DNA from 3 places in the Streptomyces sp. NPDC001027 genome. Region 2 is predicted to be linked to each of the others. Evidence: riboswitches for the same ligand, from Rfam matches in the RefSeq annotation. Region 2 holds a riboswitch; each other region holds the start of a gene.
What was found. A riboswitch is a leader RNA that binds a small molecule or an ion and turns the genes downstream of it on or off. The one in region 2 is predicted to bind cobalamin.

Region 1 (4,186 bases), on a different contig from region 2:
GCGGTAGCGCTCCAGGAGCGAGTCGGCGAGGGCCTGCCCGGTCTCCCAGGCGAGGCGGGAAGGGACGGCCTTGGGGTCCACGGAGTAGAAGTTGCGGCCGGTCGGCAGGACGTTGACCAGGCCCCGCAGCGGGGAGCCGGACGGGCCGGCCGGGACGAATCCGCCGTTCAGTGCGTGGACGACGTGGTGGAGTTCGGCGGTGGTCGCGGCGAGGCGCGGGACGACCTCGCGGGCGGCGAACTCCAGGATGGCGGTGACCTGTTCGCCGTGCTCGTCGGGCACGGAGTCCGGGTCCCAGCCCAGCTCCTCCATCCGCTCGACCAGGGCGCGGGCCTTGGCCTCCGCCTCGTCGGCGGTGACCCGGGTCGCGGCCGACTCGTCGAGGCCGAGCGCCTCGCGCAGACCGGGCAGGGCCGTGGCGCCGCCCCAGATCTGGCGGGCGCGCAGGATCGCGAGGACGAGGTTGACGCGGTCGGCGTCGGCCGGCGGGTTGCCGAGGACGTGCAGGCCGTCGCGGATCTGGGCGTCCTTGACCTCACAGAGCCAGCCGTCGACGTGCAGCAGGAAGTCGTCGAAGCCGTCGTCGTCCGGGCGGTCGGCGAGGCCGAGGTCGTGGTCGAGCCTGGCGGCCTGGATGAGGGTCCAGATCTGGGCGCGGATCGCCGGCAGCTTCGCCGGGTCCATGGAGGAGATCTGGGCGTACTCGTCGAGGAGTTGCTCCAGCCGCGCGATGTCGCCGTAGGAGTCGGCGCGGGCCATCGGCGGGACGAGGTGGTCGACGAGGGTGGCGTGCGCGCGGCGCTTGGCCTGGGTGCCCTCGCCCGGGTCGTTGACCAGGAAGGGGTAGACCAGGGGGAGGTCGCCGAGGGCGGCGTCGGGACCGCAGGCGGCGGACAGGCCGGCGTTCTTGCCGGGCAGCCACTCCAGGTTGCCGTGCTTGCCGAGGTGGATCATCGCGTCCGCGCCGAAGCCGCCGTCCTCGGCCCGCGCGGCGATCCAGCGGTAGGCGGCCAGGTAGTGGTGCGAGGGCGGCAGGTCCGGGTCGTGGTAGATGGCGATCGGGTTCTCGCCGAAGCCGCGCGGGGGCTGGATCAGGATCAGCAGGTTGCCGAAGCGCAGCGCGGCGAGGACGATGTCGCCCTCCGGGTTGCGGCTGCGGTCGACGAACATCTCGCCGGGCGGCGGGCCCCAGTGCTCCTCGACGGCCGAGCGCAGCTCCTCGGGCAGGGCGGCGAACCAGCGGCGGTAGTCGGCCGCCGGGATCCGCACCGGGTTGCGCGCCAACTGCTCCTCGGTGAGCCAGCCCTGGTCGTGGCCGCCCGCCTCGATGAGCGCCCGGATCAGCTCGTCGCCGTCGCCGGAGGCCAGCCCCGGCACCTCGGCGTCCGTCCCGAAGTCGTAGCCCTCCTCGCGCAGCCGGCGCAGCAGGGCGACCGCGCTGGCGGGGGTGTCCAGGCCGACCGCGTTGCCGATGCGGGAGTGCTTGGTGGGGTAGGCGGAGAGCACCAGCGCGAGACGCTTGTCGGCGGGCGGGACATGGCGCAGCCGGGCGTGGCGTACGGCGATGCCGGCGACGCGGGCGGCCCGCTCCGGGTCGGCGACATAGGCGGGCAGGCCGTCGGCGTCGATCTCCTTGAAGGAGAACGGGACGGTGATCAGCCGGCCGTCGAACTCCGGGACGGCGATCTGTCCTGCCGCGTCCAGCGGGGAGACGCCCTCGTCGCTCGTCTCCCAGTCGGTCCGCGAGGAGGTCAGGCACAGCGCCTGGAGGATCGGGACGTCCAGGGAGGTCAGCGCGCCCGCGTCCCACGACTCGTCGTCGCCGCCCGCCGAGGCGTCGGCGGGGCGGGTGCCGCCCGCGGCGAGCACCGTGGTGACGATGGCGTCGGCGGCGCGCAGTTCCTCGATCAGCTCCGGCTCGGGGGCGCGCAGGGAGGCGACGTACAGCGGGAGCGGCCGGGCGCCGGACGCCTCGACGGCGTCGCACAGGGCGTGCACGAAGGCGGTGTTGCCGCTCATGTGATGGGCCCGGTAGTAGAGCACGGCGACGGTCGGGGCCCCGGGGGCGCCGGCCGGCGCCGGCCGCTCCAGCGGACCCCAGGTGGGGGCGGACGCCGGGGCGTCGAAGCCGTGGCCGGTGAGCAGGACCGTGTCGGAGAGGAACCGGGCGAGCTGCTCCAGGTTGGCGGGGCCGCCGTGGGCGAGATAGGCGTGGGCCTCGGCGGCGATGCCGACGGGGACCGTGGAGGCGGCCATCAGCTGGGCGTCGGGGGCCTGTTCACCGGTCAGGACGACGACCGGGCGGCCGTCGGCGAGCAGCAGGTCGAGGCCGTCCTGCCAGGCGCGCACCCCGCCGAGGAGGCGTACGACGACGAGGTCGGCGCCGTCGAGGAGCGCGGGGAGGTCGTCGAGGACGAGCCGGGCCGGGTTGGCGAAGCAGTACGGGACCGGGCCGGCGGCGGCTCGGGCGCTCAGCAGGTCGGTGTCGGACGTCGACAGCAGCAGGATCATGGGGCGTCGGCCTTCCTCGGGGTGTCCGCGCCCCGGGCGGTGTCGGACGGCGGGAGTTCCTGACTCACCCGGCTTCTGAGGGCCGGGCTCACAGTGGCGGGACCGCGCCGGATTCGCACCGGGCTTCCTCCCCTGTCGCCGTCGTGGCGATGGCGGACCGGATGATCCACCGCCAGCATAGTAAGGGGCGGGGGAAGAGGGCACAGGCATACCTCCCAGGTGGACGTGGGTATGCTCGCCGCCATGTCCTCGGCTGACCTCCGTCCAACGTCCCAGGCCACAGCGGTCTCACGGGACCGCGGTGACGCCTGCCCCGGGGCTTTGCGGCTGCACGCGGCGGACGACGGGGCGCTGGCCCGGGTCCGGGTGCCGGGCGGGGTGCTGAGCGTCCGTCAGGCCGAGGCGCTGGGCGAGGCGGCCGGGCGGCTGGGCGACGGGGAGATCCATCTGACCTCGCGCGGCAACGTGCAGCTGCGGGGCCTCGCGGACGGCTGCGGCGCGGAGCTCGCCGACCTGCTGGCGGCGGCCGGGCTGCTGCCCTCCCCCGGACACGAGCGGGTGCGCAACATCGTCGCCTCGCCGCTGTCCGGCCTCGACGGACGCGGCCTGCGCGATGTCCGGCCCTGGCTGTCGGAGCTCGACGCGGCGCTGTGCGCGAGCGGGCCGGCGCGGGAGTTGTCGGGCCGGTTCCTGTTCGCCCTGGACGACGGGCGCGGGGACGTGGCCGGGCTCGGCGCCGACGTGACGCTGCGGGCGACCGGCGACGGTGCGGTGCTCGCTCCGGGTGCGGTGCGGGTGTCCGCGCGGGACGCGCCACGGGCGGCGCTGCTGGCGGCCGAGACGTTCCTGCGGGCCGTCCGGGAGTCCGGCGGCGGAGTCTGGCGGGTGGCCGAACTCACCCTGCCCGAGGGCGTGCTGGCCGAGCGGGTCCGCCGCCGCCTGGCCGCCGAAGGCATCGGCGGGTCGTCCCTGACGGAGGTCGCCCCCGTCCCCGACGCGCAGGGGCCCGCGCCCGGCGTCGTCGGCGACGCCCTGTCCGCGCACGTGCCCCTCGGGCGGCTCTCCGCCCGCCAGTGGCGGGAGTTGACGCGGGTCGCCGAGACCGAGCTGCGGCTGACCCCGTGGCGCGGAGTCGTCGTCCCCGCGCCGGGCCGGGACCCTCGGCAGCGGGCCGAGTCCCTCGCGCGGCTCGCCGCCGCCGGACTCGTCACCGATCCGGACTCGCCGTGGCCGCGCGTCGGCGCGTGCGTCGGGCGGCCCGGGTGTGGCAAATCCCACGCCGACGTCCGGGCCGACGCGGCCGACACTGTCGACGCGGCCGGCGCCTGCCCCCTCCCGCTGTACTGGTCCGGCTGCGAACGGCGTTGCGGACACCCACACGGCGACCGGATCGACGTGGTCGCCTCCGCGGACGGCGGCTACCGGCTGACCGCCGTGCGGTCGGGCCGTCCGACGGGCGCCGCAGCGATGACCGACCCCGACCACCTCGCCGCCGCCCTGGCGGCGATCACCTCATGAGCCGTACCACCATCGAGAGCAGCGAGACGAACACCGTGAGCAGCTACGACTACGAGAAGGACGGTGCGGTCATCTACCGCCGGTCCTTCGCCACCATCCGCGCGGAGTCCGACCTCGAAGGACTGCCCGCCGACGTCAGCCAGGTCGCGGTCCGGAT
Region 2 (4,186 bases):
CCGGTCGGCCTGCGACTCCAGCCGCTCCAGCTTCTCCACCTCGTTGATCCACTTGAAGCAGAACTCGGCCTTCTCCCGGATGGACGGGATGTTCTCCACCGCCGCGAAGGCCGCCGCCCGGTCGTCCGGGTCGGGCAGGTAGGTGTCCAGCAGCGTCAGATAGAACTGGACGTGCACGGCCTCCTCGAACAGCTGCCTCGACAGGTACAGGCGCGCCTCGGGGGAGTTGATGTGCTTGTACAGCGTCAGCACGAGGTTGTTCGCCACGATCGAGTCGCCCGTCGCGAAGAACGCGACCAGCCGGCCGATCATGTGCTGCTCGCCCTCGGACAGCTTCGCGAGATCCGTGACGTCCGAGTGGAGGTCGACCTCCTCGACGGTCCAGGTGTTCTTGATGGCGTCCCGGTAGCGCTCGTAGAAGTCGGGATAGCGCATCGGGCGCAGGGTCAGCTCGAAGCCCGGGTCGAGCAGGTTCTTCCCGGACTTCTCGAAGCCCTCGGTCTGCTCCGTCTGCTCGGTCGTCTGGGTCTGCTGGGTCTTCTCAGGTGCGGTGGTCATTACTGGCAGGCCTCGCAGGACTCGGGGTTCTCCAGGGAGCAGGCGACGGCGTCGGGGTCGGCGGCCTGCTGCACGGGAATGGCGTTCTCGGGCTGCGCCTGGGCCCGGGCGGCCCGGGCGATCCGGGTGGCCGGGCGCGAGCGCAGGTAGTACGTCGTCTTCAGACCCGACTTCCACGCGTACGCGTACATCGAGGAGAGCTTGCCGATCGTCGGCGTCTCCAGGAACAGGTTCAGCGACTGCGCCTGGTCGAGGTACGGGGTGCGGGCGGCGGCCATGTCGATCAGTCCGCGCTGCGGGATCTCCCACGCCGTGCGGTACAGGGCACGCGTCTCGGCCGGGATCCACGCGAAGCCCTGCACCGAGCCGTTCGCCTCGCGCAGCGCCTCACGAGTGCGGGCGTCCCACACGCCGAGCTCCTTGAGCTCCTGCACCAGGTACGAGTTGACCTGGAGGAACTCGCCGGACAGCGTCTCGCGCTTGAACAGGTTCGACACCTGCGGCTCGATGCACTCGTACACGCCCGCGATGGAGGCGATGGTGGCGGTGGGCGCGATGGCGAGCAGCAGGGAGTTGCGCAGCCCCGTCGAGGCGATCCGCTCGCGCAGCGCCGCCCAGCGCTCGGGCCAGGCGAACTCGACGCCGTAGTGGTCCGGGTGCAGCACGCCCCTGGCCGTGCGGGTCTTCTCCCAGGCCGGCAGCGGGCCGCTCCGCTCGGCGAGGTCCGCGGAGGCCTCGTAGGCGGCGAGCATCACGCGCTCGGCGATGCGGGTGGACAGCGCCTTGGCCTCGGGCGAGTCGAAGGGCAGCCGCAGCTTGAAGAAGACGTCCTGGAGGCCCATCGCGCCCAGCCCGACCGGACGCCAGCGCGCGTTGGAGCGGCCCGCCTGCTCGGTCGGGTAGAAGTTGACGTCGACGACGCGGTCCAGGAACGTGACCGCGGTGCGGACCGTCTCGTCCAGCCGCTCCCAGTCGATGTCGCCGTTCGTCGTGTCGACGAACGCGCCCAGGTTCACCGAGCCCAGGTTGCACACCGCGGTCTCGCCGTCGTCCGTGACCTCCAGGATCTCCGTGCAGAGATTGGAGGAGTGCACGACATGGCCCGGCTCGGCCGTCTGGTTGGCGGTGCGGTTGGCCGCGTCCTTGAACGTCATCCAGCCGTTGCCGGTCTGCGCGAGCGTGCGCATCATGCGGCCGTACAGGTCGCGGGCCTGGATGGTCTTCTTGGCCAGACCGGCGGCCTCGGCCCTGCGGTAGGCCGCGTCGAACTCGTCGCCCCACAGATCGACCAGCTCGGGCACGTCGGCCGGGGAGAACAGCGACCACGGCTCGTCGGCGTTGACCCGGCGCATGAACTCGTCCGGGATCCAGTGCGCGAGGTTCAGGTTGTGCGTACGCCGGGCGTCCTCGCCGGTGTTGTCCCGCAGCTCCAGGAACTCCTCGATGTCGGAGTGCCAGGTCTCCAGGTAGACCGCCGCCGCGCCCTTGCGCCGGCCGCCCTGGTTCACGGCGGCGACCGAGGCGTCCAGGGTCTTGAGGAACGGCACGATGCCGTTGGAGTGCCCGTTGGTGCCGCGGATCAGCGAACCCCGGCTGCGGATGCGGGAGTACGACAGACCGATGCCGCCGGCGTGCTTCGACAGCCGGGCCACCTGGTGGTAGCGGTCGTAGATGGAGTCCAGCTCGTCCAGCGGGGAGTCGAGGAGGTAGCAGGACGACATCTGCGGGTGCCGGGTGCCGGAGTTGAAGAGCGTGGGCGAGGACGGGAGGTAGTCCAGCCGGCTCATCAGCCGGTACAGCGCGGCGACCTCGTCCAGGGCGCGGGACGTGTCGTCCTCCGCCAGACCGGCGGCGACGCGCAGCAGGAAGTGCTGGGGCGTCTCGACGACCTTGCGGGTGATCGGGTGCCGCAGCAGGTAGCGGCTGTGCAGGGTGCGCAGTCCGAAGTAGCCGAAGCGGTCGTCGGCGGCGGAGTCGATCAGCGCGTCGAGCCGGGCCGCGTGCACGCGCACGAACTCGGCGGTGCGGTCCGCGATCAGGCCCTCGCGGCGCCCGACGGCGATCGACTCGGTGAACGACGTGACGCCCTGGGAGGCGGCCTCCTCGACGATGCCGATCGTCAGCAGGCGGGCCGCCAGCTTCGAGTAGGCGGGGTCCTCGGAGATCAGGCCCGCGGCCGCCTCCGTGGCCAGCTCGCGCAGCTCCGCGGTGATCTCGGAGGCAGTCCGCGCAGACCGGCCGCGCAGCGCGGCGGCCGCGACCCGGCCGGGGTCGGCGTCGGGCAGGTCGGCGGTCAGCTCGGTCAGGGTCCGCAGCAACGCGGTACCGGGACCGTCGGTCTGCAGCTCGGTGACTGAGGCCGGTTCGGCTGGCGCGATGGTCACGTGGGGGCTCTCCCTCGCTCGGCAAGGGGCCTGGCGGAGGGCAGGGGGCAGCACACGAGCGCGCGGGGGCGTCGCGTCCACCGGCCCACTCCACGAGGCCCGGACGTCAGGGCACCCGGACCGGACGGCCGGGCGCGCTGTCGACAGGACCTCGGACTGAACAGGCGTGCCCATACGGGTAGGGATGCACGCGAGTACACCGTTGCGGGACAGTTCCGGATTCGCACCGGATTCCCCTGCAGCGACAGCGAGCATGAGCATACATCTTGTGTTCACCCGTCACGCCACCCCCAGATGTTGTGTCGGGATGGTTTCAGAGGGTCAACTCATAGGTGAGGAGAGTGAGGTCGTCCAGGTGCGGCACGGGATTCCAGTCCCGCTCGGGTGTGCGGACGAAGCCGAGACGTTCGTAGATGCGGTGTGCGGTGTGCATGCTGCGCTGGCTCGACAGGACGACGGCCGTGCAGCCCTCCGTGGCCCGCGCCCGTTCCAGGCAGGCCCGCACGAGCGCCTCGCCGGCGCCCCGGCCGCGGGCCGCGTGCGCGACCGCGAGCGCACGGATCTCGGCCTCACCGGGCCGCGCGATGTCGGCGACCGGGCCGGGACCGGCCACGAAGGTGACGCCGCCGAGGAGCCGGTCGCCGTCCACGGCCACCAGCACCTCGGCGGCGGCCGCCCGCGCGGCGACGTCCTTCAGCACCGGCAGATACGCGTCCTCCTCACCGAAGTCGAGGAGCCCGTCCTGGAGATAGGCCTGCGCGGTGATGTCACCGAGGGCCCGGTACTCGCCGGGCGCGGCCCGCCGTATCGCGATGTCCATGGCCCCGAGTCTGCCGGACGCCCGGGTTGCGCAGGCCGTCGGGAGTGATTCCATGGAAGGAGCCGTCGGCGCCGCGTCGATCCTCTGCCCCGCGGGTCCTCCGTACCGGGGAATCCGTCCCGGAACGCGCAAGGAGAACGCCATGACGAGGGTCGTCCGCCATCCGCCCGGCAAGGAGCGACCGCGCGACGCGCCGATGGCCACCCTGCCCTTCCGGCGCGCGGGAACCAGCTTCGGACGCGGCCTCGTCGGCCGCTGGCACTCCCTGACGATCCGTCTGGAGGCCCGTCGCGGCGTCGCCCGCCCCAAGAAATGGCGCCGATGGCTCTCGTACGCCAACGTCACCCGGGCGATCTGGCTGGTCGCCGTGCTCGCGGTGCTCGCCTGGGTGGGGGAGGGCGTGTTCATCCTCGTCACCCACGAC
Region 3 (4,186 bases), on a different contig from region 2:
GCTCCTCGGCCGGCGCCGGCGGCGCGAAGCCTCCGGGCCGCGAGACCGGGTCCGGCGGCACGGGGCGGTCCAGCTCCCGCACGGCCGCCTGGTGGGAGGCGACCATGGCGGCGACGGGCGCCGGCAGCCAGCCGTCCGTCAGCACCTGTTCGGCGCCGCCGGGAGCGCAGGCCGCGGAGAGCCGGTCGGGGTGGATCCTCAGGGCCGGGTCCTTGGCGTGACAGAGGCTGATGATCTTGTCCAGCGGTTCGGGCACCAGGCTCAGGTCGGGCGATCCGTGCGCCACCTGGTAGAGCAGCGCAGCGCCCACCGCCCCGCCGAACGGCGAGCGCCCGGACGCGGCGAACGCGAGCACCGACCCGAGGCAGAAGACGTCGCCCTCCGGGCCCATCGGATCGCCGGTGGCCTGCTCCGGGCACATGTAGTCGAGAGAGCCGAACAGGGTGCCGGAACCGGTGAGTTCATAGCCGTCGCGGGCGCGCACGATGCCGAAGTCGATGACCCGCGGGCCGTCCGCCGCGAGCAGCACGTTGGACGGTTTGAGGTCACGGTGCACGAGCCCTTCGGCGTGCACGGCGGTCAACGCCTCGGCCACGCCCGCGCCCAGTGCGAGCACCGTCTCCACCGGCAGCGGCCCGTGCGCGGCGACCGCCTCGGCCAGGGTGGGGCCGGGCACATGGTCGGTGGCGAGCCAGGGCGTCTCGTCGTCCGGAGCGGCGTCCACCACGTGCGCCGTGTAGGGGCCGCCGACCGCCGCCGCGGCCGCCACCTCCCGCCGGAAACGGATGCGGAAGTTGTCGTCGTCCGCCATCTCCGGACGGATCACCTTGACGGCGACGACGCGGCCGGCCCACGACCGCGCGAGATAGACCCGGCCCATGCCGCCCGCACCGAGCCGGGCCAGGAGCCGATACGGCCCGAGTTGCTCGGGGTCTTCTGGACGCAGTGGCTGCATGCCCTCGGCCGCCTGTTCTCGGTGGTGACGGGCTGAGATCCCGCCCAGGCTGCGGGGAAGGCCCGGTGGGGTCCGGACCACAGACTAGGCGCTGGAACGGCGGGCGGGAGCACGTCCTCACATGCGGGTTCACCCACCTCGAAGTAAGTGCCTGGCCGTCTTCCGCTTCCGCAGCGTTCATATGACGTCCGGTCAGAGATCGGGTGACACGTGCTTTCCCTGCGGGAACAGTGCGCGATGAGCAACAAGTGCACGATGAAAGCACATACCGGGCCGAAGACCTCCGATGTGCCGAAGGTCACCCCCGTCGGGGCCCTCGACGCCTGTGGTAGCTTGCCGAGGCCAGTCGTACTCGTGCGCGCCCCCGGGGCGCGCGGGGGTCAGGGAATCCGGTGGGAATCCGGAGCTGACGCGCAGCGGTAAGGGCGACGGGCGGGGCTTTCGGCCACTGGACGCGCATGCGCTCCGGGAAGGCGCCTCGCCCGGGTGACCCCGAGTCCGAAGACCTGCTGGCGGCCTCCGGTGTCGCAGACCGGCCGGAGGAGCGCACCGTACGACCGGGCTTCGCGCTTGAGCCCTCGACGCCGAAGGAAACTCCGTGCCGTTCGCACGTCCCGTCGCTCCTGCCGTCCTGTTCCTGGCAGGAGCCCTCCTGGCGACCGGCTGCGGCGGCTCCGCCGCCTCCTCCGACGGTCCCGCCGACAGCCACGCGGCCGGCCGGCCGGTCACGCTCGACAACTGCGGACAGCGGGTCCGGATCGACACGCCCCCTCGGCGGGCGGTCTCCCTCAACCAGGGCACGACGGAGATCATGCTCTCCCTCGGGCTCGCGGACCGGATGGCGGGTACCGCCACCTGGACCGACCCGCTGCCCAGGAGCCTCGAGAAGGCCGATGCCCGGGTGAGGCGGCTGGCCGACGACGCGCCTTCCTTCGAGAAGGTCCTGGACGCCGAACCCGACTTCGTGGCCGCCTCGTTCGCCTCCACGCTCGGCAAGGGCGGAGTGGCCACGCGTGCCCAGTTCGACAAGCTCGGGATCCCGACCTATCTCTCCCCCTCCGACTGCACGGGCAAGGACAACAGCGGCGGCGGCGACGGCGTCCGCACGAAGCCGCTGACCATGGAGGCGGTCTACGGCGAAGTACGCGACCTGGCCCGGGTGTTCGGCGTCGAGAAACGGGGCGAGGAACTGGTGGCCGACCTCAAGTCCCGGGTGGCCAGGGCCGCTTCGGGACTCGATGCCAAGAACGTCACACTCCTCTACTGGTTCGCCAACTCCCAGTCCCCCTACCTGGCCGGCTGCTGCGGCGCCCCCGGCGTCATCACCCGCGAACTCGGCGCGAAGAACGTCTTCGACGACACCGAACAGGAGTGGCCGCAGGTCAACTGGGAGACCGTCGCCGACCGCGACCCGGACGTCCTCGTGATCGGCGATCTGACCCGCAGGCAGCAGACGGCCGAGACCGCGGCCAAGAAGATCGCGTTCCTGGAGTCCGACCCGGTCACCCGGAACATGACCGCGGTGCGCGAGAAGCGGTACGTCCTGCTGTCCGGGCAGGCGATGAACCCGACCGTGCGCACCGTCGAGGGCGTGGAGAAGGTCGCGGCGGCACTGCGCGCGTACGGCCTCGCGCGATGACCGCCGTCGGCCCGGCGGCCGCCGCCGCTCCTGCGGCGGTGGCGGCGCGGGGGCTGCGCCAGGTGCTGCTGTGGGCGGCCGGGCTCGCGCTGCTGTGCGCGTCCGTCGCCGTGGCGATCACCATCGGTCCGGCCGACATCGCGGTCCGGGACGTGTTGTCCACGGTGGCCGCCCATCTCGGCCTCGCCGAAACCGGGTTGACGCCGTTGCGGGACGGCATCGTGTGGAATCTGCGGCTGCCGCGCACGCTGCTGGCCGCGGTGTGCGGAGCCGGGCTCGCCGTGTGCGGGGCGGTGATGCAGTCCCTGCTGCGCAACCCGCTCGCCGACCCGTTCGTCCTCGGGATCTCCTCCGGCGCCTCGACCGGCGCGGTCGTGGTGGTCGTGCTCGGCGCGGGCGGCGGGGCCCTGTCGGTGTCCGGGGGCGCGTTCCTCGGTGCGGCGGTCTCCTTCGCGCTGGTGCTGCTGCTCAGTCACACGCTGGGCGGCGCCACGGACCGGGTGGTGCTCGCCGGGGTGGCGGCGATGCAGTTGTTCTCGGCGCTCACCTCGTTCGTCGTCATGACGAGCGCCGACGCCGAGACCACCCGCGGCGTCCTGTTCTGGCTGCTCGGCTCGCTCAGCGGGGCCGGCTGGGCGGACGTGGGGGCGGGCGGGGCGGTGCTGGTCGGGGTGCTGCTGGTGTGCGCGGGGTACGCGACGACGCTGGACGCCTTCGCGTTCGGGCAGGACGCGGCCGCGTCGCTGGGCGTGCACGTGGCCCGCACCCGGCTGGTCCTGCTCTGCGCCACCGCCCTGCTGACGGCCACGCTGGTCAGTTCGGCGGGGGCGATCGGCTTCGTCGGACTCGTGCTCCCGCACGCGGCCCGGGCCCTGACCGGTCCCGGACACACCCGGCTGCTGCCGGCCACCGCCCTGGCGGGGGCGGTCTTCCTGGTGTGGGTGGACACCCTCGCCCGCACCGTCCTGGACCCGCAGGAGGTGCCGGTGGGCGTGGTGACCTCGCTGATCGGCGTCCCGGCGTTCGTCCTCGTGCTGTACCGGACCAGGAGCGCGCGATGACGGGGACCGCCGAGGGCGCCGGCCTGCGCGGCGACCGCCTCGCCTACACGGCGGGCGGTTCGCTGATCCTCGACGGAGTCGGTCTCGCGCTGCGCCCGGGAACCGTCACCGGTCTGCTCGGCCCGAACGGTTCCGGCAAGTCCACGCTGCTGCGGCTGCTCGCGGGCGTCCTCGCCCCCGCCTCGGGCGTGGTCACCCTCGACGGCCGTCCGCTGACGCAGGTCGGGCGGCGGGCGGTCGCCCGGCGGGTCGCCGTCGTCGAGCAACAGGCCGACACACAGGTGGCGTTGAGCGTCCTGGACGTCGTGCGGCTGGGCCGGGTGCCGCTTCGCCGGGCCTGGGGCGCCGCCTCGGCGCAGGACGAGGCCGCGGTCCGTTCCGCGCTGGAGCGGACCGGCCTCGGCGACAAGGCCGGCCGGCTGTGGCACACCCTCTCCGGCGGGGAGCGCCAGCGCGTCCAGATCGCCCGCGCGCTCGCCCAGCAGCCGCGGGAGCTGCTGCTGGACGAGCCCACGAACCACCTCGACATCC

Region 1: another riboswitch for cobalamin. It lies ahead of cobN (cobaltochelatase subunit CobN); the one in region 2 lies ahead of ABT300_RS38735 (ribonucleoside-diphosphate reductase subunit alpha).
Region 3: another riboswitch for cobalamin. It lies ahead of ABT300_RS41040 (ABC transporter substrate-binding protein); the one in region 2 lies ahead of ABT300_RS38735 (ribonucleoside-diphosphate reductase subunit alpha).

The regions. Positions count from the first base shown of each region.
Region 1 is NZ_JBEPBI010000346.1:1,005-5,190, reverse strand. Features, by position in the region: gene cobN (cobaltochelatase subunit CobN) at 1-2,511, opposite strand, end outside; cobalamin riboswitch at 2,546-2,697, opposite strand; gene cobG (precorrin-3B synthase) at 2,743-4,029, shown strand; gene ABT300_RS40125 (precorrin-8X methylmutase) at 4,026-4,186, shown strand, end outside.
Region 2 is NZ_JBEPBI010000303.1:667-4,852, forward strand. Features, by position in the region: gene ABT300_RS38730 (ribonucleotide-diphosphate reductase subunit beta) at 1-558, opposite strand, end outside; gene ABT300_RS38735 (ribonucleoside-diphosphate reductase subunit alpha) at 558-2,942, opposite strand; cobalamin riboswitch at 3,068-3,203, opposite strand; gene ABT300_RS38740 (GNAT family N-acetyltransferase) at 3,256-3,762, opposite strand; gene ABT300_RS38745 (NACHT domain-containing protein) at 3,905-4,186, shown strand, end outside.
Region 3 is NZ_JBEPBI010000380.1:293-4,478, forward strand. Features, by position in the region: partial or broken gene ABT300_RS41035 (serine/threonine-protein kinase) at 1-955, opposite strand, end outside; cobalamin riboswitch at 1,338-1,463, shown strand; gene ABT300_RS41040 (ABC transporter substrate-binding protein) at 1,554-2,594, shown strand; gene ABT300_RS41045 (FecCD family ABC transporter permease) at 2,591-3,655, shown strand; gene ABT300_RS41050 (ABC transporter ATP-binding protein) at 3,652-4,186, shown strand, end outside.